DNA from 4 places in the Kitasatospora sp. NPDC085464 genome. Region 3 is predicted to be linked to each of the others. Evidence: riboswitches for the same ligand, from Rfam matches in the RefSeq annotation. Region 3 holds a riboswitch; each other region holds the start of a gene.
The links. A riboswitch is a leader RNA that binds a small molecule or an ion and turns the genes downstream of it on or off. The one in region 3 is predicted to bind cyclic di-AMP.

Region 1 (7,317 bases), on a different contig from region 3:
GCGCGGGAAGGCGCCGCGGCCGGCGTACTCGGCGGCGTCGTCGAGGATCTCCTCGATGCGCAGCAGCTGGTTGTACTTGGCGACGCGCTCGGAGCGGGCCGGGGCACCGGTCTTGATCTGGCCGCAGTTGGTGGCGACGGCCAGGTCGGCGATGGTGACGTCCTCGGTCTCGCCGGAGCGGTGCGACATCATGCAGCGGTACCCGTTGCGCTGGGCCAGCTCGACGGCGTCCAGGGTCTCGGTCAGCGAGCCGATCTGGTTCACCTTCACCAGCAGCGCGTTGGCGGTGCCGGTCTCGATGCCCTTGCCCAGGCGGGCCGGGTTGGTGACGAACAGGTCGTCGCCGACCAGCTGGACCTTGTCGCCCAGCTTGACGGTCATGGCCTTCCAGCCGTCCCAGTCCGACTCGTCCAGCGGGTCCTCGATGGAGACCAGCGGGTAGGCGGCGACCAGCTCGGCGTAGTACTCGATGAGCTCGGCGGCCGAGAGGGCCTTGCCCTCGAACTGGTAGGCGCCGTCCTGGTAGAACTCGGAGGCGGCGACGTCCAGGGCCAGCGCGACGTCACGGCCGGGCACGTAGCCGGCCTTCTGGATGGCCTCGGTGATCAGGTCCAGGGCCTCGCGGTTGCTGTCCAGGTTCGGCGCGAAGCCGCCCTCGTCGCCCAGGCCGGTGGACAGCCCGCGCTCCTTCAGCACGCCCTTGAGGGTGTGGTAGACCTCGACGCCCCAGCGGACGGCCTCGGAGAAGGACTCCGCGCCGATCGGGGCGATCATGAACTCCTGGATGTCGACGTTGGAGTCCGCGTGCGAGCCGCCGTTGAGGATGTTCATCATCGGGACCGGCAGGACGTGCGCGTTCGGGCCGCCCAGGTAGCGGAACAGCGGCAGGTCGCTGGCCTCGGAGGCGGCGTGCGCGACGGCCAGCGAGACGCCCAGGATGGCGTTGGCGCCGAGCGAGGACTTGTCCGGGGTGGCGTCCAGGTCCAGCATGGCCTGGTCGATCAGGCGCTGCTCGGTGGCGTCGTAGCCGACCAGCTCCGGGCCGATCTGCTCGATGACGGCGAGGACGGCCTTCTCCACGCCCTTGCCGAAGTAGCGGTTCTTGTCGCCGTCGCGCAGCTCCAGGGCCTCGAAGGCACCGGTGGAGGCACCCGACGGGACAGCGGCACGACCCGTGCTGCCGTCGTCGAGGCCGACCTCGACCTCGACCGTGGGGTTGCCGCGGGAGTCGAGGATCTCACGGGCTACGACGACATCGATGGACGGCACGAGGCATCTCCTTGCGGAAGCAGGGTCCCGCTGACGGTGGCGCTGTCGGCGGGACGATTGCGGAGTCGTTACGGACCAGAGCCTAACCGCCCGGGCTCTCCAGGCCACGTCGGCCTCGGTCCCGTCTCAGCGTGTGGCCCCGCTACCCACCGGTAGTTCACCTGCTTGTCCCAGCTTGTCCCACCGGATCGGGCGAATGCGGACGAAGGGGGCCGGCCGGACCGACCCCCCGTCACGCGTGTCGCCGGTGCCACCAGGGACACGCCGGCTCAGCCGAGGTGCAGCACCTGGCCGGGCAGGATCAGGTCCGGGTCGCCGCCGACGGTGGAGCGGTTCTGCTCGTACAGCGCGTGCCAGCCGCCGGACACGCCCTGGGTGGCGGCGATGGTCGACAGCGTGTCACCGGCGTGGACGGTGTAGTCGTGGCCGGTCTGCGCGACCGGGGCCGGCTGCGCGGGGCGCGGGGCCGCGTGCTTGGGAACGTACTGCTGCGCCGACTGGTCGACGGGCTTCTCGGCCTGCACGGGGGCGGCGTGCTTCGGGGCCTGCTTCTGTACGGGCTTCGCGGCCGGCTTCTCGGCGGGCTTCTGGACCGGCTTCTCGGCCGGCTTCTGGGCCTGCCGCTTGGGCGTCTGCTGCTGAGGGGCCGACTGCGGCTTGGAGTCCGAGGAGGTGTCGACGGACGCCGGGGCACCGCCCTTGGTCAGGCCGGCCTTGACGGAGCAGACCGGCCAGGCGCCGGGGCCCTGCGAGGCGAGCACCTTCTCGGCGATCGAGATCTGCTGCGCCTTGCTGGCCTGGTTGGCCTGCGCCGCGTACGAGGTGCCGCCGTACGCCTTCCAGGTGCTGGAGGTGAACTGCAGGCCGCCGTAGTAGCCGTTGCCGGTGTTGATGCTCCAGTTGCCGCCGCTCTCGCACTGGGCGACGGCGTCCCAGGTGGAGACCGGGGCGGCGGAGGCGCCGGTCGCGGTGAGGAGCGGCATCGCGAGTCCGACGCCGGCCACACCGGCGACGGCGATGGCCTTCTCGGTCTGGGTGCGACGACGGTGACGGCCGGTTCCAACGAACAGCATGAAGAGGTCCCTCTCCGCACGCCTGCGAGGTGAGCTGTCGGGTTCGGACCGGGAGGTGGCCCGGCCGCCGTACGCGGAAACGATTCCGCTCGGGCGGCTTCACCCCAAGCCGTGGGGACGGCAACAAACCTGGTTCCCCCGCCCCTGCCCAGGGTTCTGGTCGGTTTCCCGTGACGCGGCGGGCAGGATTCGGCGTTCCGCGCACGAGGTCCGCAGCTGCGAACTCCAGGGAGAGTAGACAGATCTTCAGACCGATCACAAGCTCATATCCCGGATATCACACAGAAATTACGGCACGTGTCCGATCGCCTACCAACGGCGCCACTATGTCGGCATTGATGGGGTTTCACACCCCACCGGGAGCACGCCGGGCGACGTTCCGTCAGCGCGCCGCCCGGCGTTCCGCCACCTCGCGTCAGTTCGCCGGGGGCGCGGAAGGAGCGTGCGGCGGCGTATGCGGGGAGCGGCTCTCCGGAGTGAATTCGACCGGGAGTTCCCGCAGGCCACGCATGATCAGACCGCCCCGCCAGCGCAGATTCTCCGGGCTTTCCGCGAGCTGCAGATCGGGCAGCCGGGAAAGCAGCGTGGCCAGTGCGGCACGCCCCTCCGAACGGGCCAGCGGAGCACCGATGCAGTAGTGGATGCCGTGCCCGAACCCCAGGTGCGGATTGTCCGTCCGGGCCAGGTCCAGGGTGTTCTCGTCCGCGAACCGGGCCGGATCGCGGTCCGCGGCGGCCAGCACCACCAGCACCGGATCGCCGACCGGGATGTCCACCCCGCCGATGGTCACCGGACGCGTCGCGAACCGCCAGGTCGCCAGCTCCACCGGCCCGTCGTAGCGCAGGAGTTCCTCGATGCCCGTCTCCAGCAGCGCGCTCTCCCCGCGCGCCACCGACTCCTGCAGCAACCGGCGCTGGCCCGGGTTGCGCAGCAGCGCGTACGTCCCGTTGCCGATCAGGTTCACGGTCGTCTCGAAACCCGCGAAGAGGAGGATGAAGGCCATCGCCGCGGCCTCGTTCTCGGTCAGGTGCTCACCGTGGTCGCTCGCGCGGATCAGGCCCGAGATCAGGTCGTCCCCGAGGTCCGCCCGCTTGCGGTGGATCAGCTCCAGCAGGTACGCCCGCATCCGCTTCACCGCCCGCCCCACGCCGCCGCGTTGGCCGCCGCCGTGCCGGATCATCATCCCGGCCCAGTCGCGGAAGTCGTCCTGGTCCTCGGCCGGCACGCCCAGCATGTCGCAGATCGCGTAGATGGGGAGCGGGAAGGCGAACTCGTGGATCAGGTCCGCCGAGCCGCGCTGCGCGAAGCCGTCGATCAGCCGATCGGTGAGCTGCTGCACCCGCGGCTCGAACTCGGCCACCCGGCGCGGGGTGAACGCCTTCGACACCAGGCGGCGCAGCCGGGTGTGGTCCGGCGGGTCGATGTTCAGCAGGTGCGTCATCAGGTCCGCCTGCCGCTCCCCCGGAATGCCCACCCGGCCGGTGCGGTGCGCCTGCTCGCTGTGGTGCGCCGGGTTCTTCGACAGCCGGGCGTCCGCGAGCGCCTGCCGGGCGTCCGCGTACCTGGTCACCAGCCAGGCCTCGACACCGCTCGGCAGCTTGGTGCGGTGCACCGGGGCGTGCTCGCGCAGCCAGGCGTAGGCGGGGTACGGATCGGCGGCGAACTCCCAGGTGAACAGCTGCGGAGCGGCGGCGTCGGGCTGCGGCGCGGCGGCCTCGGGCTGCGGCGCGGCGGCGTCCGACTGCGGGGCGGCGGCGTCCGACGGGGTGGCGGCGTCCGACTGCGGGGCGGCGGGCCGGACGGGACCTGCGGGCGGGGTGGCGTCGGACGGGGTGGCTGCGGGCCGGGCGGGGTCGGGCTGAGCTGGCATGGGTCGACCGTATCCGCTGGGTGCGCTCCCCCCTCCGCCGACGGCTCGCGACCCCCGTGACAACGGCGTACGACGGGCGCGCCAACACTCCGTGGACGACCCGTGGACGGTCCGTGGACAGCTCTTGGACAGCTCTTGGCCGGACGGCGGGCGTGAGCCTGGTCACCTGAGGGGTAATCCCTGTTGCGGAGGGTCAGGTCGTGCCTACGATCCTCCGCAGTACGCGTGGGCGCCGGTGCGGTGTCGCCCACAGGGAGGAGCAGACCATGCGGGTCAGCGGGTCAGTCGTCGTCATCGCGGTACTCGACGGCGGGTCGGGCGCCGACCTCGCCCGCCGGTTCTCCGCGGCCGGCGCCGCCGGAATGCTGATCGCCGACCAGCACGTCGGCATCGCCGAGGACCTCGCCGCCGAACTCGACCGGCCGGGCTGCCCCGTCGTCGGCGTCTCCGGCGACATCCGCCGCCCCAGCGACGTGGCCGCCCTCGTCGACACCGCGGAGAAGCACCTCGGGCCGATCGACCTGTTCGCCGTCGCCGGCCCGGACGGCGAGCGGATCGTCTCCCTCGCCGACCTGCCCGACCACCTCGACCTGGAACGCCTCGCCGAACTCGTCGTCCTCGTCGGCGAGGCCATCGGCGAACTCGTCCCGCCGCAGCGGCGCCCGGTGGAGAGCACCGCCACGGCGGCCTGAGCGCCTACTTCCCGTCCGGCTCCACGCCGGGCTGCCCGACCGGCTTGAGGCCCTCGGCCGCGCGCACCGCGTCCCGGTAACCGCGCGCGGCCGAGCGCAGCGCCGCGTCCACGTCCACCCCGGCGTCGTGCGCCCGCTGCGCCACCGCGAGCAGCAGCCGGCCCGCCGACTCCGCGGTCAGCTCGGCCGGCAGCTCGTACGGCTCGTCCGGCACCCCGGAGAAGCCCGACCGGCGCACCCGCGACACCAGCTTCGCCGCGTACGCCAGCGAGGGCAGCCCGGCCGGCACGCCATCCAGCACCGACTCGCGGTCCGCCTTCTCCGCGGCCTTCAGCTGCTCCCAGTTCGCCTCCACCTCGGCGGCGCCCCCGGCCTCGACGTCCCCGAACACGTGCGGGTGCCGGTACATCAGCTTCTCGACGATGTCCCCCGCCACGTCGTCGATCGAGAAGGCCCCGGTCGGGTGCTCCTCGGCGATCCTGGAGTGGAAGAACACCTGGAGCAGGACGTCCCCCAGCTCCTCGCGCAGCGTGTCGCGGTCCCCCTCCTCGATCGCCTCGACCAGCTCGTACGCCTCCTCGACCAGGTACTTCACCAGGCTCTCGTGCGTCTGCTCGGCGTCCCACGGGCAGCCGCCCGGCGAGCGGAGCCGGTCCATCACCGTCACCAGGTCCAGCAGCCGCGCCCCCGGCAGGTCGTACGAACCCGGAAGCACCTCGATCTCCGGCACCTCACCGGCCCGCTCCACCGCGAGCCGCGCGAGCGCGTCCGTCAGCCCCGGATCCCCGTCCGGACTGCCCAGCCACACCGTCGCCCCGGCCCCGGCGGGCTGCTCGGTCAACAACCGCGCCAACGCGGGCGCCGAACCGGGCGCCACCACCTCCACCGCGACCCCGGCCTGCCGGACCGCCGCCAGCTGCGGATGCCCCTCGTCCGCCACCAGCACCCGCCCCGCCGCCCGCAACGCCTCCCACGCCGGCCACGCCAGCAACCCGGGGGCCACCCGGTGGGTCGTGGTCAGCAGAATCAACTTGGCACCGGGAACATTCGTCGTCACACCCCGAACCTACCCGCCCACCGCGGCCACCTGCGGCCCTCGCCCCACCCACCCCACCCCTCCCGGCGACCCGGGTAGGCGCGGGGCGACCCACCCCGCCCACCGGAGTCGACCAGCCCGACGGTCGAACGGCGGAACCGGGCCCCGTGCTCCCCCTCCATGGCAACGACACCCCGAGGCAGCCCCGCGCAGCCCGACAACGGAACCCAGCCCACCGGACTCCCACACCCAGGCGTACCGCCGGAGCAGGCGCACGCAGCGCCCTACGGGACGCGGCGCCCACCGGTCGGAACCGAGACCGTCCGCCTTCCGAGCCCGCCGGCCGCCAGGCGGGCTCGGGGTGGGCGAGGCGTGGAGTCCGCCGGTCGCCAGTGGACACGATCGGCTCGTGGACGAGAGGTGCCCGGCGGGGTGCGGGCACCGACCATCCCCGCACGAGAAGTCGGCCCCGCCGACTTCCAGCGCACGCTGCGTCCGCCGGAGCTGGCCTCATCCCCCACGCAGCCCTCGGCGGTCATGAACGCGGGACGGTCGAAGCTGCCCGCAGCGAGAGGCCCCAGCGCCAGAAGTCGGACCCGCCGACTTTCAACTCCCCGCCCGCGGAGGCCATCGGGTGAGGTGGGGGTGGAGAAGCGAGCGGTCCGCGAGGCCGCGAGGGCCAAGACTCCGAGCCCCATAGGGGCGCCACAGGAAGTCGGTCCCGCCGACTTCCCACTCCCGGCCTCGGTCGCAGGCCAGGGGATGCCCCGGTTGCGGTCGGGGCCACGGGGCGAGGGCGGAGGGGGAACCGCCCCGCTGGCGTCCTATGACCGGCCTGTGGGTGGGGGCCAGGGGGTGGGGTGGGGGTTGAGGGTGGAGAGGGATTGGCGGAGGCGGTGGACGGCGGGGTGGTGGGGGCCGTCGCGGCGTTCGCGGTCGAGGAGGAGGGGGAGCAGCCACTGCCAGGCGTTCTGCGGGTCGCCGGTGGCTGCGAGGTGGAGGCCGATGCGTTCGCGCAGGTCGTAGGTCCGCTCGGGGTCGGTGTCGAGGCCGGATTCGAGGCGGGCGGTGTGGGCGGTGAGGAGGGCCTGGTACTCGGCGAGGGCCTCGGCGCCGTGGCCGAGGTGTTCGAGGCAGATCGCGGCGCGGTAGCGGTGGTCGAGGCCTTGGGGGCCGTGCGGGCCGCCGTCGGCGGTGGCGGCCAGGCGGCGGTACTCGGGGAGGGCCTGCCGGGAGTGGCCCTCGTGGAGGAGGGTGCGGGCGTAGATGGTGCGGATGGTGCGGACCAGGGGTGCGGCGTCACCGAGTTCGGCCTCGGCGCGGGGCAGCAGGCCGACGGCGAGGTCGAGGACCTCGGTGTGACGGCCGGCGTCGACG
Region 2 (7,317 bases), on a different contig from region 3:
CCGCTCCGCGGGGAACCGTTCGGTGGGAAAGCCTTCGGCGGCCACCCGGCCATCCGAACACGCGTCGGCCCCGCCCGCACCCGGAGGGCGGACGGGGCCGGACGGAGCGGACGGGGCCGGACGGGGCGGAACGGGGCCTGACGGCCGGTACCGGCTCAGCGGCCGAGCAGACCCTGGGCGGCCGCCCGGTTGACGTTGGTCAGACCACGGACCAGCTGCGCGGTGAGGAACACCAGCACCACCCCGACCAGCGAGACCGCGGCGATCTGCCACACCCCCTCGACGTAGTAGACGTGCCGCGCGTGGTGGCTGTCGGTGTAGTCGAACACCTGGTACCCGCGCCAGTCGGTGAAGGTCGGGAAGACCCAGTGGTAGACGGGGTAGAGCGCCATCGCCCAGCCGACCAGCAGGAACACCAGCGTCATGGTGAAGCTGAAGATCGCCCAGGGGAACATCACCACCTGGTGCAGCGCGGCCTTCCAGCCCGCCGGGTCCGCCAGCCGCGCGGTGATCGCCCCCCAGCTGCCCGGGCGGACCCGGCGCGCCGGCTTCGGGCCGGGGACGTCCAGGGCCAGCATGCCGCGCACCCGGGCCCGCTCCAGTCGGCCGAAGCCCCGGCCGGCGACGGTCAGGGCGGCCAGGACGGGCAGGCCGAGGGCGGTGACGAAGGTGCCGAGACCGAGGCAGAACAGGGCGATCGCGACGGCGAACCCGGCGATCGCCACCGGCAGGCCGGTGAGCACGTACCCGATCTCGCGGTAGTAGTGCGCGGAGAACGGCGCCGCCAGGAAGGCCGGCGGCTGTTCCGTCCGGTGGGCCCGGTCGGGACGCGGCTCGGCGTCGTACCCGCCCAGGACGTCGAACTCGTGGTCCAGTGTGCTTCGGCTGCTGCTCATCTCCCGGCCCCCGGCCCTTCGTTGTGACGGTCGTTCGCGTTCCCTGACGTCGTCCAGTCTGGTCGAACGGCCGGGGCCCGGGGCATCCGGAGGCCTGGCGGATCGGAGGTGGGGTTAACCCCCCGCCCCTTCGGGCCGCCGCTCGGCCGGACGGCGGTCGGCCGGGCCCGGCCACGCGTCGGCGAGCAGCACGTAGTGGTCCGAGCCGGACCGCTCGCCGTCCGGGAGCCGGTCCTGCCGCGCCCGCTCCTCCGGCCGGAACCCGAGTCCGGTGAGCACCTTGGCGGCGGCCGCGTTGGCCGTCTCGGCCCGGGCCGTCAACCGGTGCAGGCCCAGGACGCCGAAGCCGAGGACGCAGAGCAGGGCGGTGACCTCGCGCCCGTGGCCGCTCCCCTGGAACTCGTGGCCGAGGACGCAGCCGAGGTCGGCGGCGCCGTGTTCCCCGAGGGTGAGCGAGGCCTGGCCGATCGGGGTCGCGTCCCGCGGCTCCTCGGCGTCGGCGAGCCTGGTGACGGCGAGCCGGTAGGTGTCCCGCTGCTCGGCCATCGCCTCCTCCAGGTAGAGCTCGATCTGGTCGGCGCAGGTCTCACGGTCGTGCGGCTCGAACGGCAGGTGCCGGGTGACCTCCGGGTCGCCGAACAGCGCGTGCAGGGCGTCCACGTCGCCGTCGGTGTGGTGGTACTCGCGGATGGCCAGCCGGGGGCCGGTGAGTCGTACGGGGACCATGGCTGCCGACCCTACCCGCCCCCGGCGGCTACCGTTCGGACTATGAACGACGAAGACCTGCGGCTCGCCCCGCGCACCAGGGCCGCCGACCTGCTCGCCTGGGCGGCCGAGCAGGGCCGCACGCCGGTGGCCGAGGGGCCGCTGCGCGCGGTGCTGGCGCTGCTGGAGCTGGGCGAGAGCAGGATGCACGACGGCTGGCCCGAACTGACCTCCGACGCGGTGGAGCACCTGCTGTACGAGCGCCTCCACCTGTACGTCCAACCCGCGCCCGAGGAGGACCCGCTCGCGTACGGCGAGGCGGTCCGGCTGCTGATCGACCACCAGCGGGCGGTGCGGCGGCTCAACGCCAAGCGCCAGGAGCGGCTGCACGCCGAGGCCGAGTGGCAGGGCGAGGTCGCGGCCGGGCTGCTGCGCCGCGCCGACCTGGTGACCTGGCCCCGGCTGTACGCGCTGCTGCTGCACGCGCACGGGGTGGACGTCGCGGACGGGGCGGCGGTGCGGGACTGGCTGACCGGCTTCGCCGGGCTGGCGGAGGAGGAGCGGCTGGCCGCGTACGAGGCGCTGGTGCCCACCGGCTGGCTGGACGAGCCGGACGAGCAGGGCTGGGGACCGGGACGGGTGCTGTCGGTCGGCATGGCCACGGACGGCGCCCGGCGGCTGCTGGAGCAGGGCCTGATGCGGCGCAGCTACCGCAACCTGGCCGAGCTGACCGCGCTCGGGCGCCCGATGCCGGACGAACTGGCCGGGGACTTCGGGCACTTCGAGGACTCGGCGGTCGACGCGGCACTCGACCTGTTCGGGGAGTGGACGGTGCCCGGGCTGCCGCGGCTGCTGGTGGCGGAGTTCCCGGAGCTGGCGCCGGAGCCGGGCCAGGAGGAGATCGACGCCTACCTGGCGCAGCTGCCCGCCGAGGAGTAGCCGCGTGGAAACGGGAAGCCCCCGGCCGTGCGGCCGGGGGCTTCCGGGTGGCTGTTGCGGGCTTCCGGGAGGCCGCTACGGGCCTCCGGGTGTCCGTTACGGGTTGAGGCCGTGCTGCTGGAGCCAGGGCTCCGGGTCGACCGGGGCGCCGCCGCCGGGGCGGACCTCCAGGTGCAGGTGCGGGCCGGTGACGTTGCCGGTCGCGCCGACCTTGCCGATCTGCTGGCCGGAGGTGACCTTGCCGGAGCCCGCGATGATCGAGGAGAGGTGGCAGTACCAGATCTCGGTGCCGTCGGGCAGGGTCTCGACGATCCGGTAGCCGTAGGAGCCGGACCAGCCGGCCGAGGTGATGGTGCCCTGGCCGAGCGCGTAGACCGGGGTGCCGGTGTCGGCGGCGAAGTCCAGGCCGGTGTGCAGGTTGGCCCAGTAGCGGGCGCTCTGGCCGTAGTGGGCGGAGAGCCGGTAGTCCTTCACCGGGAGGGTGAGGGCGGCGGCCCGCTTGGCCTCCGCCTCCTCGGCGGCGCGCTTGGCCTCGGCCTCCTTGGCGGCGGCCTTGGCCTCGGCCTCCTGCGCGGCCTGCACGCGGGCGGTCTCCTCGGCGGCGGTGCGCTGGCTGTCGGCCTGCTGCTGGATGCGGGCGGCGAGCGCGAGGCCGGGGTCGGCGGAGAGGGCGACCGGCGTCTCGTCCGGGGCCTCGACGGCGGGTGCGGCGGCCGGGGTGGCCGAGGCGAAGCCGGTGGCGCCCAGGGTGGCGGCGACGGCGGTGACGCCGAGCAGCGGGGAGGTGCCGCGGACCTGACGCGGCATCCGGTGCCGGTTGGTCTCGGCCTCCGGGCCGAGGGCCTCGGGGCCGTCCGCACCGGGGTGGTCGAGGAGCTGGGTACCGGCTGCGGGGCCGGCCGGGTGTGCCGGAGTGTGCGTCGACGCCACGGAGGCGCGCTCCTTTCCTTCCTTCGCGCCTACCGGGTTAGCTGACGGGTTCGGAGCAGGAAGGTCTCCTACGGCCGGGCCGGGGCCCCGCCGATTCACCCCAAGGAACGTGGTTCCCCGGCTCCCTGACCTGCCCGGAGGCCGGCCGGCGGGATTAGGCGACGGCGCACGGTGCCGTCTGGGTACGGCGTTGACAACCGCGCTGCGTTATCAAACGTTAATCCTAGGACGCTCTGATTCCAAGCCATCCGTCCGGGACGGCCGTGGAGCGAGTGATAGGACGTCAACGAACGACCCTTCGACACGAGCACTCCATCTGAGTACTCCTACTCATGTGCGGCCCGGCCGGGCGGCCGCATCCTGACGCCATGAGCGCACCGATGCAGAACCGCACGACGGCCGCCTACTACATCCAGGCCATCCTCTCCTTCGCCCTGTCGGGCACGGCCCTCGCCGTCGGGATCGCCTACCTGCCGGTCGGCGGGTGGACCCGGGCGTTCCTCGGGATCGGCCTCCTCTACACCGTCAGCTCCGCGTTCACCCTGGCGAAGGTGGTCCGGGACCGACAGGAGACGAACGAGATCGTCAGCCGGGTCGACCAGGCCCGGCTGGAGAAGCTGCTCAGCGAGCACGACCCGTTCAAGGTCGAGGGGGTCTGAGGCGGGCCGCCCGACACCCCCTCCCCCTCCGCCGCGATCGAGCACTTGACGGCTAAGGCTATTAGCCTTAGCTTTATGGCTATCGGCAGCACCGCCGATGCCCGCAGCGGAGGACCGAGGAGGCCCACCATGAACGCCACCATCACCCCGGACACCCAGTACCTGACCCTCCCCGGCGGGCGGATCGCCTTCGACGACACCCGGCAGGGCGACGGCACCCCCGTCGTCCTGCTGCCCGGCATGCTCGACAGCCGCGCCGCGTACCGGCACCTCCGCCCGCTGCTCGTCGCCGCCGGCCACCGGGTCGTCACCATGGACCTGCGCGGCTTCGGCGAGTCGTCCATCGCCTGGGACGACTACGACCCCGCCGCGATCGCCGACGACGTCCTCGCCCTGCTCGACCACCTCGGCATCGAGCGCGCCGTCCTCGCCGGGAACTCCTACACCGGCGCGACGGTCGTCAAGGTCGCCGGGGACGCGCCGGAGCGGGTCGCCGGGATCGTCCTGATCGACGCCTTCGTCGAGAACCCGCAGCCCGGCGCCCTGATGCGCGGCGTCCTCGGCCTGATGGGCGCGGCGCTCGTCCACTGGCCCGCCTTCTGGGGCTTCTACCTGCGCCGGATGGCCTTCCCCGGCGCCAAGCCCGCCGACTTCGACGCCTACGTGAACGGGCTGGTCGCCGCGCTGCGCACCCCGGGCCGCAAGACCGCCACCCGCGGGTACGTCACCGGGAACTCCTCGCCGGTCGGCTGGACGGCCGCCGTGCGGTGCCCGGCGCTGGTGGTCATGGGCAGCAAGGACCCCGACTTCCCGAAGCCGGAGCTCGTCGCCGACCGGCAGGTCGCGGCGCTGGGCGCGCGGAAGGCGATGATCGAAGGGTCCGGGCACTACCCGATGGCCGACGACCCGCAGGCCACCGCGGACGCCCTGCTGCCCTTCCTCGCCGAACTCGCCTGACCGCCCGACCGCCCGGCCCACCCGGCCCGCCACAGGCCCACCACCGACCGGCCACCGGGGGCCGACCCACGGCGGGACCGCCGCCCGACCACCGCCGACTCCCGCACGAGAGAAGCCCGAACCATGCCCCGCATAGGACTGACCCCCGACCAGGTCGTCGACCACGCCATCGCCCTCCTGGACGAACAGGGCACCGAAGCCCTCACCCTCGCCGCGGTCGCCGCCCGGGCCGGCGTCGCCACCCCCTCGCTGTACAAGCACGTCAGCGGTGGCCTCGCCGAACTGCGGCGGCTGATCGCCGTCCGGGTCACCGGGGAACTGGCCGACTGCCTCGCCGCCGCCGCGGTCGGCCGCAGCGGGGACGACGCCGTCGCGGCCGTCCTGCGCGCCTACCACGCGTACGCCACCGAGCACCCGCACCGCTACAACGCCCTCCCCCAGGCCCCGCAGCCCGACGACGACCTCGCCGAAGCGGCCGCGCGACTCGTCGGCGTGATCATCGCCGTCCTGCGGGAGTACGGGCTCGACGGCTCCGAGGCGATCCACGCCGCCCGGACCGTCCGCTCCCTGGCCCACGGCTTCGCCTCCCTCAGCACCGCCGGTGCCTTCCGGCTCGCCGAGGACCTCACCACCACCCAGGACCGCCTCATCGCCACCCTCACCACCGGCCTCCGCGCCTGGCCCGCCTGACGGGCCGCCCACGCACCCGGCGGACCGGCGGACACCGGGGGCGTCGAGCCGGCCGACCCCCCGCGGCGCCCCGACGGAGGACGGGTGGACGCCGGAGGAAACGCCGGAGGAAACGCCGGGGGAAACGCCGGGGGAAACGCCGGGGGAGGCGCCGGGGGAGGCGCCGAGGGGAGGCATCGAGGGAAGACGCCGCCGGCCCCGAGGATCCGCTTTCGCGACATCCTGCACACAGGCCCCACACATCCCAGGGCGCGAACCGGCCATCGGGTGGGTTCGGGACGGGTGGCGGCCGACCCGGCGGAGCCGCCCCGAGGGCTTGCCCCAGAGGGCGATCGGGGACGAACGAGTCCGGAATGCGGGCGGATTGACTTGATTTTGACGAGATCCGGTCACTTGGCGAGATCCGTTCACACCTTCGTAGGATCATCACCCTAGAATTCGCCGCGTGACGATGACTCAGTGGTCAGTAACGGCAACCGGCGTGCTCGCCGTCCTCGCCCTCGTGGCCGCCGCGCGCTACCACGCCGTGTCCGTCACCCAGCGCGGCCGCGCCGACCGGCTGCAGCACGAACTCGCCCGGCTCCAGGAACAGCTCACCGCCGAACTCTCCCGCCGGGGCGTGGACCTGGCCGCCGTCCAGCACGAGCAGGAACTCACCGCCTCCACCCAGCGCGCCTTCCTCAGCGTGGCCCGCCGGATCCTGGTGATGGCCCACGACCAGCAGGCGCTGCTGGACGAGATGGAACGCACCCACGACGACCCGGCACTGCTGGAGGGCCTGCTCAAGGCCGACCACGCGGCCGCCCAACAGGCCAGGCTCGCCCAGACCCTGGCCGTGCTGTGCGGCGCCCGGGCCGGCCGGCACTGGCCGGAGCCGGTCACCCTGGAGGACGTCGTCCGCGGCGCCCAGTCGCGCATCCTGCCGTTCCAGCGGGTGGTGGTCCGCAGCCGGATCGAGACCGCGGTGGTCGGCGCCGCGGCCGAGGCGCTGATCCACGCGATCGCCGAGCTGCTGGACAACGCCACCCGCTACTCCCCGCCCAGCACCCAGGTGTTCGTCACCCTGATGCCGGTGCACAACGGCGCCGTCATCGAGATCGACGACGGCGGCGTCGGCATGCCCGAGCAGGCCGTCGCCAAGGCCGCCGCCGCGCTCGCCGGCGGCAGCACCCTGGAGGTCTCCCGCCTCGGCGAGGTCCCGCAGCTGGGCCTGGCCGCGGTCGGCCGGCTCGCCGAGCAGTACGGCTTCCGGGTCACCCTCAGCTCGGCGCCCTCCCCGTACGGCGGTGTCCGCGTGGTCATCCTGCTGCCGAACGCGCTGCTCACCGAGCCGCTGCCGCCCACCGTCCCCGGCTTCGGGCCGGGCGACCCGGCGTTCAGCCCCGGCCCCGGGCCGGCCTCCCCGGCCGACCACCCCCTGCTGGAGACCCCGCCACCCGGCCGGGCCCCGGTCGGCGGCGACACCCCACCGCCGCTGCCCCGCCGCAGCCACCGGCGCGACCGCGCCAACCGGCCCGCCCAGCACGCGGCTCCCCCGCCGC
Region 3 (7,317 bases):
GCGGCGAGCAGGGCGGCCTCACCGACCAGACCGCGGCGGCCGGAGTCGTCGAGCCTGGCGAGGTCGAGCGCCTCGTCGTCCAGACCGGTGAGGGTGCGGCCGCGGGTGTGCAGGTGGCGGCGGCGGACGACGGTGCCGGGGGCGGCGGGGGTCGCGGTGTAGAACGGGCGGGCGGCCGGGGTGCGCCAGTCGAGCAGCAGCGGTTCGTACGCGTCGTCGGTCAGGCCGGTGCGGCCGATGTAGCGGACGGTGCCGTCGCGCTCGTCGAGGCGGCCGAAGCAGAGCCCGCGTTCGACGGCGTCGAGCCGGGCGGCGTGGCGGGTGGCCTCGCGGGCGCGGACCTCGCGCTCCAGCCGGGCCTGGTGGGTGCCGTCGGGTGCGGCTGCGTCGTGGGCCCCGGCGGCGGTGCGGCGGGCGCGTTCGCGGACGGTGTCCAGCCGGTCGTAGAGCCGGGTGAGGCGGTGCTGTTCGGTGCGCAGGGCCTCGGGGAGGACACCGCTGGATTCTCGGGCGGTCGGTGGAAGTCCGTTCATCGATGTGGTATTATTGCGGTGAGAAGGTTGTGGCGCGTCACCTGAAGGTCGCTCAATTGACCCAGCCCACCCCATCCGCCGACGTCCGGCGTGACCTCGGCTGTTACTCTTGCGAAGCGTGAGCGCGAAGCCCCAGATCCCCAATGTCCTGGCCTCCCGGTACGCCTCGGCGACCCTGGCCCAGCTGTGGTCCCCCGAGCACAAGGTGGTCCTTGAGCGCCACCTGTGGCTGGCCGTCCTGAAGGCCCAGCAGGACCTCGGTGTCGAGGTGCCGGCGAACGCCGTCGCCGACTACGAGCGGGTGATCGACCAGGTCGACCTCGGCTCGATCGCCGCCCGTGAGCGGATCACCCGCCACGACGTGAAGGCCCGGATCGAGGAGTTCAGTGAGCTCGCCGGCCACGAGCAGATCCACAAGGGCATGACCTCGCGGGATCTGACCGAGAACGTCGAGCAGCTGCAGATCCGCCAGTCGCTGGAACACGTGCGCGACCGCACGGTGGCCGTGCTGGTCCGCCTGGCCAAGCTGGCCGCCCAGCACTCCGAGCTGGTCATGGCCGGTCGCTCGCACAACGTGGCCGCGCAGGCCACCACCCTGGGCAAGCGCTTCGCGTCGATCACCGACGAGCTGCTGGTCGCCTTCCGCCGCTTGGAGGAGCTGATCGCCCGCTACCCGCTGCGCGGGATCAAGGGCCCGGTCGGCACCGCCCAGGACATGCTGGACCTGCTCGGCGGGGACACCGAGAAGCTCGCCGAGCTGGAGCGCCGGGTCGCCGGGCACCTCGGCTTCGAGAACGTGCTGACCAGCGTCGGCCAGGTCTACCCGCGCTCGCTGGACTTCGAGGTGCTCACCGCCCTCGTCCAGCTGTCCGCCGCGCCGTCCAGCCTGGCCAAGACCATCCGCCTGATGGCCGGCCACGAGCTCGTCACGGAGGGCTTCAAGGAGGGCCAGGTCGGCTCCTCGGCGATGCCGCACAAGATGAACACCCGCTCCTGCGAGCGCGTCAACGGCCTGGCCGTCATCCTGCGCGGCTACGCCTCGATGACCGGCGAGCTGGCCGGCGACCAGTGGAACGAGGGCGACGTCTCCTGCTCGGTGGTGCGCCGGGTCGCGCTGCCGGACGCCTTCTTCGCCTTTGACGGCCTGCTGGAGACCTTCCTGACCGTTCTCGACGAGTTCGGCGCCTTCCCCGCCGTGATCGAGACCGAGCTGGACCGCTACCTGCCGTTCCTCGCCACCACCAAGGTGCTGATGGGCGCGGTGCGCGCGGGCGTCGGCCGGGAGACCGGGCACGAGGTCATCAAGGAGCACGCCGTCGCCTCGGCACTGGCGATGCGCGCGGGCGCCCGGGAGAACGAGCTGCTGGACCGCCTGTCCGCCGACGAGCGGATCCCGCTGGACCGCGCCGCGCTGGACGCGCTGCTGGCCGACAAGCTCTCCTTCACCGGTGCGGCCGGCGCCCAGGTCGCCGAGGTGGTCCGCCTGGTGGAGGCCGTCGCGGCCGCCTACCCGGAGGCCGCCAAGTACGCGCCGGGTGACATCCTCTGAGGTCGATGTCCCGTGACGTCCCGGTGAGGTGACGTCGCGTCAGCTCTCGGGCGTGGGCCCCGCCGCCGGACCGGTGGCGGGGCCCTCGCGCGTGTGGACGTGGCCCGGGTCGAAGGGCGGGGTGGTGGTGCCGCAGGGCCAGTCGCAGTTCGGCTCGGCGACCGGCTTCTCCTCGGGCGCCAGCACGTTGCCCCGGATGGTGGCGAAGGCGATCAGCCCGCCGGTGGCCAGCAGGCCCGCGCAGATCAGCATCGCCGTGTGGAAGGCGGAGTCGACCTCGGAGGGCACCTGGTAGGCGTTGCCGCTCAGCCCGGCCAAGGCCGGCAGGGCGGCCACCGCGAGCAGGCCGGCCGCGCGGGCGGCGGCGTTGTTGACCCCGCTGGCGATGCCCGCGTGCCGGACCTCGACGGCGGCCAGCACCGTCGCCGTCAGCGGCGCCACCAGCAGGGTCATCCCGCAGCCCATCACCGTGACGGCGGGCAGCACGTCCGTCCAGTACGACGAGTCGGAGCCGATGCGGAGCATCAGCAGCACCCCGGCGGCGCAGATCAGGGGGCCGACGGTGAGCGGGATCCGCGGGCCGATCCGCTTGCCAAGCCGGCCGGCGCGCGCCGACAGCAGCAGCATCAGGATGGTGATCGGCACCAGCGCGAAGCCCGAGACCAGCGGTGAGAACCCGGCGACGATCTGCAGCTGCACCACCAGCAGGAAGAACACGCCGCTGAAGGCGGCGTACACGCAGAGGGTCACCAGGTTCACGGCGGTGAACAGCCGGGAGGAGAAGAGGCCGAGCGGCAGCATCGGTTCGGGCGCGCGGCGCTCGACGGTGACGAAGGCGACGCCGAGCACCACGCCGATCACGCCGCTGACCCAGACCGCGGGGGACACGCCTTCGCCGGCCGCGGTCAGCGCGTAGGTGATCGCGCCGAGCGCGAGCGCGGCGAGCACCGCGCCCAGTACGTCGAAGCGGCCGGTGGCGCTCTCGTCCCGGCTCTCCGGTACGGACCGGGTGGTGACCGCGATGACGGCGGCCGCGAGCGGCAGGTTCAGCAGGAAGATCCAGCGCCAGCCGGGGCCGTCCACCAGCCAGCCGCCGAGGAAGGGGCCGACCGCGGCCGACACCCCGCCGAGGCCGGACCACAGGCCGACCGCCGCCGAGCGGTCGTCAGGGTGGAAGACGGCCTGGAGCATGGCGAGCGAGCCGGGCGTGAGCAGCGCCCCGCCGATGCCCTGGACGGCGCGGGCGGCGATCAGCACCTGGATGTTCGGCGCGGCGGCGCACGCCGCGGAGGCGACGGCGAACCAGACCACGCCGATCAGGAAGACCCGGCGTCTGCCGTACCGGTCGCCGAGCGCGCCGCCGAGCAGGATCAGGCCCGCCAGGGTGAGCAGATAGGCGTTCAGCGTCCATTGCAGGGACGCCAGGGAGGCGCCCAGGTCGGCGCCGATGCGGGGCAGGGCGACGTTCACCACGGTGCCGTCGAGCATCGCCATGCTGGATCCGAGCACCGTTGCCAGGAGTACCCAGCGACCCTGCGCGGTGCCCAGGCGCAGGGTGCCTGCTTCGGAGGTGGCCACGGCCCGATCCTGGCCCCGTGGGGCGTACGTGACAAGGCTCACCGGTGGGTGTGTTGGAGGCTGGCGGTGCGTGAGCGGACGACTGCGCAGCGCCGTCGTCGTCGGCGCAGGGTCGTGGATCAGTGGCACGGGGTGAATGGATTGTGTACACACCGTGCCGCGGATCATTCGGAGGGTGACCGGATCCCCGGGGGTCGTTGCGGATTCAAGAGATCGACATTGCTTCACCCGAACGGATGGGTTTTAGTTCAGCGACCGCCCGGCCAGCCCGGACGGATCCACCGGGTGGAACGCCGAGTCCTGCCGCTGCCCGGGTGGTTCGAACTGAACTCTGTACGGCAGGAGCGGGGGACCCACAGGTAAGTCGCCGGACCGGAGTTCGCGCCTCAGGGCGCGGGCGTCCAGGGCCGGCTTGGGGTGAAGCCGCGCATGCGGCCGGGCAACTCCAGCCCGAACCCGACAGCTCACCTCGCAGGCGTCGGAGAGGAAACTTCCATGCCTGCTCAGGCTCGTCGTATCGCCCTGCCCCGCGCCGCCCGCATCGGCATCGCCACCGCCGTCACCGGCGCCTCCTTCGCCCTCCCGCTCGTGACCGCGATCAGCGCCCAGGCCCACACCGCCCCGGCCGCCCCGGTCGCGCAGGCCGCCCCCGCCGCTGCCGCTGCCGCCGCCCCCGCCGCCGACGCCAAGCCGGCCGCGCAGGCCGCTCCGGCCGCCGCGCACGAGAGCTACCGCGTCGTCAGCGGTGACACCCTGTCCAAGATCGCCGACGTCAAGAACGTCGAGGGCGGCTGGCACGCGCTGTACGAGCAGAACCGCTCGGTCGTCGGCGCCAACCCGAACCTGATCTTCCCGGGCCAGCAGCTCACCATCGCCGGCCACGCCGTCGCGCCGTCCGCCGACGCCGCCCCGGCGAAGCCGGCCGCTCCGGCCAAGCCCGCCACGCCGGCCAAGCCGCAGGTCAAGGTCCAGGCCAAGACCGAGGCCGCGAAGCCGGCCGCCCCGGTGCAGACCCAGGTTCAGACCGCCGCTCCGGCCCCGGCCGTGACCGCCGCTCCGGTCGCCGCCACCGCCGGCTACGTCGCGCCGCTGGCCAACCCGGTCCTGGGCGAGGCCTACGGTGTCGCCGGCTCGATGTGGGCCTCCGGCCACCACACCGGCCAGGACTTCGTCTGCTCCACCGGTACCCCGCTGCGCGCCGTCGCCAACGGTGTCGTGGTCAAGGCCGGCAACGGCGGCGCCTACGGCAACGAGGTCGAGATCAAGCTCGCCGACGGCAAGTACGCGCAGTACGCGCACCTCTCGTCGATCGGCGTGAAGATCGGTCAGACCGTCACCGTCGGCCAGCAGCTCGGCCTCTCCGGCGCCACCGGCAACGTGACCGGCCCGCACCTGCACTTCGAGATCCGCACCACCCCGGAGTACGGCTCGGACATCAACCCGGTCACCTACCTGCGCGCGCACGGCGTCGCGCTCTGACCCTTCCGGGGTTTCAGGAACCACCGCTGCTGCGGAGCGAATCGATCCTCCGGGATGGTCATGTCGGGTGACCGCTCGACCGGGTGATCGCCGCACAGTGGACATGGGCGCGGGACACGCCCAGGCCGGCCCGGCTCGCGGGACACACCTCCCTCGCGAGCCGGGCCGGCCGCTGCCATTTCCGGGGCCGGTACAGCACGGGGCTCGCTCCGGGGTGGTCGGTTCGACCGGACGGTGGGTCAATCCGTTCGCACGGTCTGCCTGCTGGACGCGCTGAAGGGGATCGGGAGTCAGCCGCGGTGGGCGGGCTGGCCGTACCGGGCGGCGGTCAGCAGGTCGTGCATCCGGTGGCCGAAGTCCTCGACGTCGCGGGCCGGTTCGGGGAAGACCAGGCGGACGTCGCGGTGGCCGTCGGGGTGGTCCAGGCGCAGCACCAGGCCGTGGCGGTCCAGGGCGAGCGGGCGGACGTCCGGGTTCCGGGCGAGCAGCACCGGGTCGAGCAGGCGGGTGAGGACGTCGAGCGCGTCGGCGTGGTCGTCGGCGAAGTGGGTGAGCATCGCGGCCTCGTGGCGGGCCATCGGGTCGGGGGTGGCGTGGGCGAGGTCGGCGGCGGTGACCGCGCCGGTGCCGTACGGGGTGGCGAGGACGGCGTGGGCGACGTCCACGCGCAGGTGGACGCTGAGGCCGTCGTCGGCGAGGTGGGCCAGCCGGAGCCGGCCGGCCAGGGTGAGGCGGGCGCGGACGCGGTCGCGGACGGCGACGGGGGAGACGTCGGTGACGTCGAGGACGACGGCGAGGCCGTCGGTGGCCCGGGCGGCGGCCGCGGTGAGCGGGGCGTCCAGTGGGGCGCGCAGTCGCAGGCGGGAGCCGTGGACGGAGACCGGGGTGTCCAGGTCGTGGTGCTCGCCCAGTGCACGGACGGCGAGCGAGGAGGTCGTGCCGAGCAGGCTCAGGATCCGTTCGGCGGTGGTGGGCTCGGGGACCTCGGTGTCGCCGGTGGGCAGGCTCATGGACGGACCTCCAGTTGGTTAGGTGAGCCTAACCTAATGTTGCTGTCCGGGTGTGGCAAGCGCGCAGGGCCCGGACGCGCGGGAGGCGTCCGGGCCCTGCGGTGGGTGAGGTCGGGGACGGGAGCGTCAGACGACGACGGCCTGGGCGTCGATCTCCACCAGCATCGGCTCCTGCGGGAGCTCGACGAAGACGGTGGTGCGGCAGGGCTTCACCCCGCCGGGCTTGACGTTCTCCTCGATGAACTCGGCGTAGACCTCGTTCATCAGTGGGAAGTCGGCGCGCTTGGTGAGGTAGACGCGGAACATCACCACGTCCTCGATGGTCGCGCCGCCGGCCTCGACGACGGCCTTGACGTTCTCCAGGGTGCGCCGGGTCTGCGCCTTCACGTCACCGTGGTGGAGGTACTCGCCGGTCGCCGGGTCCTGCGGGCCCTGGCCGGAGACCTGCAGGATCGGACCCTTGCGGACGCCCTGGGAGAACGTCCAGGCCGGGGCGGGGGCGCCGTCGGTGCGGATCTCGACCTTCTCGGCGGGCCGGGTGTGCTCGGCGGCCTGGGCGGTCTCGGCGGGCTGGGGGCGCTCGGCGGGCATGGGGCTCCTTGGCGTGAAGTGCGTGAAGTGCGTCAGGTGACTGTCCGTCAGTTGTGGTCGGGGCGGCCGCAGTCGGCCGAGACGGCGCGGGCGGTGGCGAGCAGGTGCGGGAGGAGGTCCAGTACCTGCTCGTACGGGAGGACGACGTCCGGGACGGAGATGGAGGCGGCGGCGACGACCCGGCCGCTGGCGTCCCGGACGGGTGCGGCCACGCAGTTGATGAAGGACTCGTGCTCGGCGTGGTCCTGCGCCCAGCCCTGGGCGGCGACCTTCTCCAGCTCCGAGAGCAGCGCCTCGGGCGTGGTGAGGGTGCGTTCGGTGTGCGGGGTGAAGTCGATCCCGGCCACCACCCGGCGCCGCTCGGGCAGCGGGAGGTCGGCCAGCAGCACCTTGGAGACCGCGGCGCTGTGCAGCGCGGCGCGCAGGCCGATGCGGGAGTACATCCGGACCGGGTGGCGGGAGTCGAACTTGTCGATGTAGACCACCTCGCCGCCCTCGTACGCGGCCAGGTGCACGGTCTGGCCGGTGGCGGCGTTCAGCTCGGCCAGGTGCGGGGCGGCGATCCGGCGGATGCCGC
Region 4 (7,317 bases), on a different contig from region 3:
AGACGTCCCCGGCCCCGTAGTGGGCGGGCAGCTCCTCCCACGGCACCGAGCCGGTGAAGCGCACCGAGTCACGGACGCCCGTGGCGTCGGCCAGCTTCTCCAGGTCCGCCCGGTACGGGCCGCCGCCGACGATCAGCAGCACCGCGTCCGGCACGTCGGCCAGGATCTGCGGCATCGCCTCGATCAGGGTGTCCTGGCCCTTGCGCGGCACCAGCCGGGAGACGCAGACCACGACCGGCCGGTCCGCCAGCCCGAGCCGGCGGCGGACCTCGGCGCCCCCGGAGCCCGGGTGGAAGGTGGACTCGTCCACGCCCGGCGGCAACTGCACCATCCGGGCCGCGGCCTGCGGTCCGACCGCGGCGGCGATCCGGGCGCGGGTGTACTCGCCCAGGTAGGTCAGCACGTCGGTGCCCGCGCCGATCCGGCGCAGCAACTGCCGGGAGACCGGCAGCTGGGCCCAGGCCGCCTCGTGCCCGTGCGTCATGCCGAGCAGCCGTCCGGCCCCGGCCCGGCGCAGCGTGGGCGCCATCAGGCCGAGCGGGGCGGCGGCGCCGAACCAGACCGAGTCGCACCGCTCGGCGCGCAGGATCTCGGCGGCCCGCCGGGTGACCCGGGGTGTGGGAACCATCACCTTCGTCCGGTCCCGGATCACCGGGAACGGCTGCTCGGCGTCGAAGCGCCGCACCTCGCTGCCGTCGCGCCAGGTCGAGGCGTAGACCACGATGCTTCCTGCGGGCTGACGGACGGCCATGTTGTGCACGAAGGCCTGGATGCCCCCCGGTCGGGGCGGGAAGTCATTGGTGACGATCAAGGTTCTGTGCATCAGGCCACGGCTCGCTCGGTCGGGGGGTGCTCGGTGTACCGCTGGGTGATCCGTACGATAGGTCAACACCATGACCCGCCGGGAACGGAACCGCGCACGGCAACCGTTTGACCCCCGGGTCAGTCCTAGTACCTAGGCCGTTGTGCGACGCGGCCCGGGCGTCCGTCAGTACGACGCCTCCGGTGAGGACGTCCGAGACGAACGAGGGAGCGCAGTGGAATTGGCCCCGGCCACCGAGCCCGGTTCTTCGCGCGGCCGCCTCGGCCGCCCGCTCGGGGCGCCGGCCGCGCTCTGCGCGACCTGGGTGGCCACCCGCACCCTTCTGGTGCTGCTGATCACTGGCGTGCTGAAGTCGCCGGGCGGCGACGTCACCGCCGACGTGTGGATGATCTACCACGCCTGGTACGGCGTGCTGCAGACCGGCACCTTCCCGTTCGACGACGTGACCTGGCAGTACCCGCCGGGCGCCGCCCTGGTGATCCTGCTGCCGGGTCTGCTGCCCTGGTCGTACCTGGTCTCGTTCTGGGTGATCTGCGGGATCGCCGACGCCGCCGCGGCCGCGCTGCTGATCCGCACCGGCCTGCGCCGCGGCCGGGCGCTGACCGGCGCCTGGATGTGGGTGGTGGGCGTCCCGCTGCTCGGCCCGATGATCTACAACCGCTTCGACATGATCGTCACCGCGGTCGCCCTGGCCGGCCTGCTGGCGCTGATCCGTCGCCCGGCGGTCGGCGGGCTGCTGCTGGGCCTGGGCGGCATCGTGAAGGTCTGGCCGCTGCTCGGCCTGATCGGCACCCCCTCCGGCCGCCGGACCCGCCGGTCCTGGACGCTGGCGGGGGCCACCGCCGTCTCCATCGGCTTCCTGCTCGCGGCCGGCATGAACGGCGCCTTCGACTTCCTGGCCTTCCAGAAGGACCGCGGCATCGAGGTCGAGTCGGTCGGCGCGCTGCCGCTGCACTTCGCCCGGATCGCCGGGGGCTGGGACGGCCGGGTCACCATGAACTACGGCTCCCCCGAGATGCTCGGGCCGTGGGTCGGCGTCATCAGCAAGGTCATGATGGCCGGCACCGTGCTGGGCTTCCTCTGGCTGCTGCTGTGGCGCTTCACCTCCAAGCGCCGCAACGCGGCCACCATGTACGACGCGGCGCTGTGCGCGCTGCTGGTCTTCGTGGTGACCAGCCGGGTGATCAGCCCGCAGTACCTGGTCTGGCTGGTCGGCGTCGCGGCGGTCTGCCTGACGGTGCGCGGCACCAGCCAGCGGCCGGTGGCGCTGCTGATCCTGCTCGCCTGCCCGCTCACGCTGGTCGAGTTCCCGACGATGTTCACCCAGATCCTGGCCAGCGACCCGGGCGCCATCACGGTGCTGGCGCTGCGCAACCTGCTGCTGCTGGCCGCCACCGTGCTCTCCTGCGTCCGGCTCTGGCGCTCCACCCGGGGCGAGGCGCCGCTGCCCGCGACCGTGGTGCTGGACCGCGAGCCGGCCGCGCTGTCGGCCGCCGGGTACCCGGTGCGCCCGGGCATCGCGTACGAGCAGGACCTGCTGGACGGCATCGACCACCTGGGCACGCCGGCCGAGCCGCGGCGCTGACGCTGCTGCGGCCCGCCGGCCTCAGTCCTTCAGCGCCGCCACCTCGTCCAGCCAGAGCCGGGTGAAGTCGGCCAGGCCGACGCCCAGTTCGGCGCGCATCAGCCGGTCCGTACGGCGCTCGCGGTCCTCGCCCTGCCCGTCGTCCGCGCCGACCGCCCGGTAGAAGGCGACCAGCCCCTGCGGCCCGTTGCGGCGGGCGATCAGCTCGCAGGCGAGCCAGGACTGCTCGTAGGCCTGGGCGATGCCGGTGGCGCCGGCGGCGAAGTCCCGGTCGGCGGGCAGTTCGGCGGGCAGCCTCCCGGCGGCGACGTCCCGGGCCAGTTCGGGGGCGATCTGCTGCGGGCTGCGGCCGCTGTCGCGGTAGGCGGTCCAGTCGGCGACGCCCTCGGAGAGCCACATCGGGGTCCAGGCGCGGGTGTCGGCCCTGGTCGCGACATGGGTGGCCTCGTGCGTGACGACCACCTGGCGGCCGAAGCCGCTGAGCCGGCCGTACGCCTCCGGGTTGACCAGCACCCGGTCCGCCGGGGTGTTCCGGGGTGCGCCGGGGGCGGCCACGGTGACCGCCGCCATGTCCGCCCAGCCCGCCGGGTCGCCCTCCAGCAGCCGGGCGAACTGCTCCTCGGTGGCGGGCAGTTCGAGCAGCAGCCGGCCGGGCCAGGCGTCGCCCCAGACCTCCTCGACGGCGGGCACCGCGCGGTCGCCCACCACGACCAGCCCGGCCGGGTCGGGGCCGTCGGCCGAAGCGAGCACCAGGCTGTGCGTGCCCGGCGCCGGCCGGACGGCGCCGAAGTCCCAGAGCGCCGGCGGCCCGTCGGCGCTCTCCTCGCGCTCGACCCGCCAGCCGTCCGCGGCCGCGGCCAGTTCGATCCGGCGCGGGTACACCACGGGGTGGTCGTCGTACCCGGCGATCCGCACCGCCAGGTCGGCCACGGCGGTCAGCCGGTCGGGCCCGCCGCCCGCGGCGAGCACCAGGTTGCGGTACGCCGCCTCGGCCACCGGCAGCCCCGACCGGGCCTCCAGCGTGCGCGCCCGCTCCGCCAGCACCGCCGCCACCGCGGCGCGCCGGTCGGCGACCGCCCCGACCGGTGCCGCCGCCGGGGCGAGCGGCGGCAGCGACAGCTGGGCCAGCCCGCCGACCGCGAGCAGCAGCGCACCCCGCCGGGACAGCGCGCGGCGGGGTACGTGCGCCGGATCGGGTCCGGCGGGGTGGGAAGGGGACGCGCTCAGAGCCGGACCACCCCCGAGACCGGCATGGCGTTGACGCTCTCGTAGCGGACCTTGGCGCCCGGGTAGGGGGCGTGCACGATCACGCCGCCGCCGGCGTACATGCCGACGTGGTGCATGTCCCGGTAGAAGATCACCAGGTCTCCCGGTCGCGCCTCGGAAAGGTCGATCCGCCGGCCGGCGTACGCCTGGGCCTGCGAGGTTCGCGGCAGGGTCACTCCGGCCTGCCGCCAGCTGTAGTACATCAGACCGGAGCAGTCGAACGCGCGGGGCCCGGTGGCTCCGTAGACGTACGGCGAGCCGATCATGCGCACCGCGGCGGCCAGCGCGGCCGCCCCGCGCTCGGAGGCGGGCGGGGCGGTGCCGAGGTCCAGCCGGTCGGTGCCGCGGGTGGCGCGCTGCTCGGCGTCCCGGGCGTCCTGGGCGGTCATCCTGGCCCGTTCGGCGGCGTCGAGGCCGTTGAGCAGCTTCTGCGCCCTGGCCAGCCGCTGCTGGATCTGCTGCTTGCCGTCGGCGAGCGAGCGGCGGGCCTGGTCGAGCTCGGCGAGCTTTCCGGTGGCCTCCGTCCGCCGCTGGTCGAGCCACCGCTGGCGGGTGACCAGCTCGTGCAGCGTCTCCTGCTGCCGCTGCGACGCCTGGCCCATGGTGCGGGCGCGGGCGAGGTAGCCCTCCGGGTCGGGGGACAGCATCAGCTGGGCGGTCTGGGTCATCCCGCCGCCGCGGTACTCGGCCCCGGCGACGGTCGCCAGGTCGCCGCGCAGCTCGTTGAGCTGGTCCTGGGCGACGGCGATCTCGCCCTGCAGGATCGTGGTCTCCCCCTGGAGCCGGCGCTGGGCCTCCTGCGCGGCGTTGTACTGCTCGGACGCCTGCTCGGCCTCGTCGTAGAGCTGCTCGACCTGCGCCTGGACGTCCTTGCGGTCGGCCGGGTCCGGGCTGCCGGGGGCGGCGTGGGCGCCGCCGCCGGTCGCCACGCCCAGCGCGGTGGTGGCGGCCGCCGTCAGCACCAGTGCACGGGCGAGCAGTTGGGAACGGCGGTGCACAAGCACGGCAGCGGCTCCAATCCTGCGGCGCGGCCCCGCGGCCGCCCGTGGCGGGCGGCCGTCGAGCGGGAGTCCGGTGGCAGACGTTAGCGAGTCCGGGCAAGCGAGTCCAAACCCCTACGGACCCGAATATTTGACCCCCAATCGGACATCAGCCCGAGCAGCCGCCAACGCCGCAGGCCCGGCCTTCCGCGGTGGAAGACCGGGCCTGCGAGGAGCCGAACGGGGTCAGACCCGCACGATGCCGCTCAGCGGCATGTTGGTGACGGCCTCGTAGCGGACCGACGCACCCGGCTTGGGGGCGTGCAGCACCTGGCCGTTGCCGGCGTAGATGCCGACGTGGTGGGCGTCCCCGTAGAAGATCAGCAGGTCGCCGGGCTGGGCCTGGGACAGGTCGGTGCCGATCCGGGTGCCGGCGTGGGCCTGCTCCTGCGAGGTGCGCGGCAGCGACACGCCGACCTGGTTGAACGCCCAGACCATCAGGCCGGAGCAGTCGAAGGAGCTCGGGCCGGTGGCGCCCCACACGTACGGGCTGCCGACCTTGGAGGCGGCGGCGGAGAGCGCGGCGGCACCGCGCGAGCTGCCCGGGGCCGGGAGCTTGCCGGCCGGCGTGGACGACGGCGTGGAGAGGTCGGTGCGGCTGTTGTCGCGCGAGGCGCGGTCGGCGTTCTGCTGCGCCTTCGCGGCGGCGTCGGCCTGGGCCTTGGCGTCGGCGGCGGCCTTCTCCTCGGCCGCGCGCAGCGCCTGGCGCTCCTGCTCGGTCAGGGTGTTGAGCAGGTCCTGGGCGGCCTTCAGCTTGGCCTGGACCTCGTCCTTGGAGGCCTTCAGCTGCTGGGTGGTCGACTCCAGCTCGGCGAGCTTGCCCTGGGCCTCGGTGCGGTCCTGGTCGAGCTTGCGCTGCTGCTCCTGGAGCTGCTTCAGCTGGTTCTTCTGGGTGTCACCGGCCTGGTTCAGCGCACCGGCCTGGTTGAGGAAGTTGTCCGGGCTGGACGAGAACATCAGCTGGACGGTCGGGGATATGCCGCCGTTGCGGTACTGCTCCCCGGCGATCTCGGCGAGTCCGCCCTGCAGCTCGGTCACCTGGGCCTGCTGACGGGCCACCTGGTCCTGCAGGCCGGAGACCTGCTTCTCCAGGGTCTGCTGCTTCTCCTGGGCGGCGTTGTACTGCTCGGTCGCCACCTCGGCCTGCTCGTTGAGCTGGTCGACCTGCTCCTTGACCTGGTCCTTGGTCGGCTGCGGGTCGGCGTGGGCGCCGGACTGCGCGGAGAGGGCGACGGCAGCGGCGGCGACACCGGTCAGGATCGAGACCCGGGCGCGACTTGCTGGCTTGGGACGACGATGGGACGCCACGAAGGCGGGCTCCTTCTTCCTACGTCCGCCTACCGGGTGAGCTGACGGGTTCGGGCCGGAAGCATGCCCTACGACGCCTCACGGCCGTTCCAGCGGCCGACCTGGCGCCGATTCACCCCGGAGGAACGTGGTTCCCCGGCTCCGCTCCGCAGCGCCCCCGACCACTGGGCTCCCCTGTCGGGCAGTCGCTTCGACCTGCCCCGCTGCCTCGCGAACTCGGCGGTAACCACCGCCGCCACCCTGGCTGGGTGATCGACAGTGCGGTGGTTCGAAGCACGACCCTAGTAACTGAACCGTGATCGGTTCAAATCCTTGTCAGAAAAAAGACGGAAGATTGCCCAAGTTCTTTTGTGAAAATGACCGATGGTGATCACGACCGTACGCAAGGCTGATCAGGCCTCACCCGCCGCTCGCGAAACGGTCGAAAACCCGAACGCCACCCCGTCGGAGGTGGCGCGGATCACAGGGGCCCGCACGGGGCCCCCGGAGGGTGTCGGGCCGTCAGACCCGGCGGATGGTGTTGATCGGCATCGCGTCGGCCTTCATCACCTTCACCACGTCACCGGTGTGCGGCGCGTGGACCACCATGCCGTTGCCGATGTACATCCCGACGTGGTGCATGTCACCGCCGTAGATGACCAGGTCGCCGGGCTGGGCCGCGGCCAGTCCGGGCACCGCGGTGCCGTAGTGGCCCTGCTCCTGCGAGGTGCGCGGCAGCGAGACGCCGGCCTGGCCGTACGCCCAGAGCATCAGGCCGGAGCAGTCGAAGGTGCTCGGACCGGTGGCGCCCCACACGTACGGCGAGCCCTGCTTGCTCATCGCCTTGGCGACGGCCACCGCGGCGTACCCGCTGGCCGGCGGCAGGTTGCTCAGGTCGACCCGGTCGCTGCCGCGCGAGGCCCGGTCGTCCTGCGCCTGCTGGGCCTTCAGCGCGGTGCGCTCGGCGGCGCTGAGCGAGTTCAGCAGGTCCTGGGCGGCCTGCAGCTTGGTGTTGACGTCCGCCTTGGCCTGGTTCAGGTCCTTGGTGGTGCTGTCCAGCGAGGCCAGCACGGCGGCCGCCTCGGCCTTCTCCTGGTCCAGCCGGCGCTGCTCGTCCAGCAGCGACTTGAGCGCCTCGGCCTGGGTGGTGCTGGCCTGCTGGACCGTCGAGGCCTTCTCCAGGTAGCCCGACGGGTCGGAGGAGAGCATCAGCTGGACGGACGGGTCGATGCCGCCGCTGCGGTACTGGTCGCCGGCCACCTCGGCCAGGCCGCCCTGCAGCTGGGTCATCTGCTCCTGGCCGCGGGCCACCTGGT

Region 1: linked by a shared signal. The riboswitch ahead of ACIGG8_RS36410 (transglycosylase family protein) and the one ahead of ACIGG8_RS06710 (peptidoglycan DD-metalloendopeptidase family protein) in region 3 are both predicted to bind cyclic di-AMP.
Region 2: linked by a shared signal. The riboswitch ahead of ACIGG8_RS36550 (M23 family metallopeptidase) and the one ahead of ACIGG8_RS06710 (peptidoglycan DD-metalloendopeptidase family protein) in region 3 are both predicted to bind cyclic di-AMP.
Region 4: linked by a shared signal. The riboswitch ahead of ACIGG8_RS13085 (NlpC/P60 family protein) and the one ahead of ACIGG8_RS06710 (peptidoglycan DD-metalloendopeptidase family protein) in region 3 are both predicted to bind cyclic di-AMP.

What each region holds. Positions count from the first base shown of each region.
Region 1 is NZ_JBITTM010000058.1:41,323-48,639, reverse strand. It holds gene eno (phosphopyruvate hydratase) at 1-1,269, opposite strand, end outside; gene ACIGG8_RS36410 (transglycosylase family protein) at 1,539-2,342, opposite strand; cyclic di-AMP (ydaO/yuaA leader) riboswitch at 2,348-2,514, opposite strand; gene ACIGG8_RS36405 (cytochrome P450) at 2,758-4,212, opposite strand; gene ACIGG8_RS36400 (SDR family NAD(P)-dependent oxidoreductase) at 4,479-4,904, shown strand; gene ACIGG8_RS36395 (MazG family protein) at 4,909-5,961, opposite strand; gene ACIGG8_RS36390 (protein kinase) at 6,765-7,317, opposite strand, start outside.
Region 2 is NZ_JBITTM010000059.1:23,188-30,504, forward strand. It holds gene ACIGG8_RS36530 (hypothetical protein) at 1-45, opposite strand, end outside; gene ACIGG8_RS36535 (sensor domain-containing protein) at 156-896, opposite strand; gene ACIGG8_RS36540 (GNAT family N-acetyltransferase) at 1,011-1,622, opposite strand; gene ACIGG8_RS36545 (hypothetical protein) at 1,665-2,540, shown strand; gene ACIGG8_RS36550 (M23 family metallopeptidase) at 2,637-3,470, opposite strand; cyclic di-AMP (ydaO/yuaA leader) riboswitch at 3,483-3,641, opposite strand; gene ACIGG8_RS36555 (YiaA/YiaB family inner membrane protein) at 3,839-4,129, shown strand; gene ACIGG8_RS36560 (alpha/beta fold hydrolase) at 4,259-5,086, shown strand; gene ACIGG8_RS36565 (TetR-like C-terminal domain-containing protein) at 5,210-5,776, shown strand; gene ACIGG8_RS36570 (ATP-binding protein) at 6,228-7,317, shown strand, end outside.
Region 3 is NZ_JBITTM010000005.1:210,772-218,088, reverse strand. It holds gene ACIGG8_RS06725 (HelD family protein) at 1-533, opposite strand, end outside; gene purB (adenylosuccinate lyase) at 652-2,082, shown strand; gene ACIGG8_RS06715 (MFS transporter) at 2,122-3,660, opposite strand; cyclic di-AMP (ydaO/yuaA leader) riboswitch at 3,973-4,153, shown strand; gene ACIGG8_RS06710 (peptidoglycan DD-metalloendopeptidase family protein) at 4,156-5,139, shown strand; gene ACIGG8_RS06705 (DUF2470 domain-containing protein) at 5,430-6,149, opposite strand; gene ACIGG8_RS06700 (RidA family protein) at 6,276-6,740, opposite strand; gene ACIGG8_RS06695 (IclR family transcriptional regulator) at 6,788-7,317, opposite strand, start outside.
Region 4 is NZ_JBITTM010000012.1:113,623-120,939, forward strand. It holds gene ACIGG8_RS13065 (glycosyltransferase family 4 protein) at 1-823, opposite strand, end outside; gene ACIGG8_RS13070 (glycosyltransferase 87 family protein) at 1,038-2,408, shown strand; gene ACIGG8_RS13075 (hypothetical protein) at 2,430-3,452, opposite strand; gene ACIGG8_RS13080 (NlpC/P60 family protein) at 3,632-4,678, opposite strand; gene ACIGG8_RS13085 (NlpC/P60 family protein) at 4,901-6,022, opposite strand; cyclic di-AMP (ydaO/yuaA leader) riboswitch at 6,033-6,186, opposite strand; gene ACIGG8_RS13090 (NlpC/P60 family protein) at 6,524-7,317, opposite strand, start outside.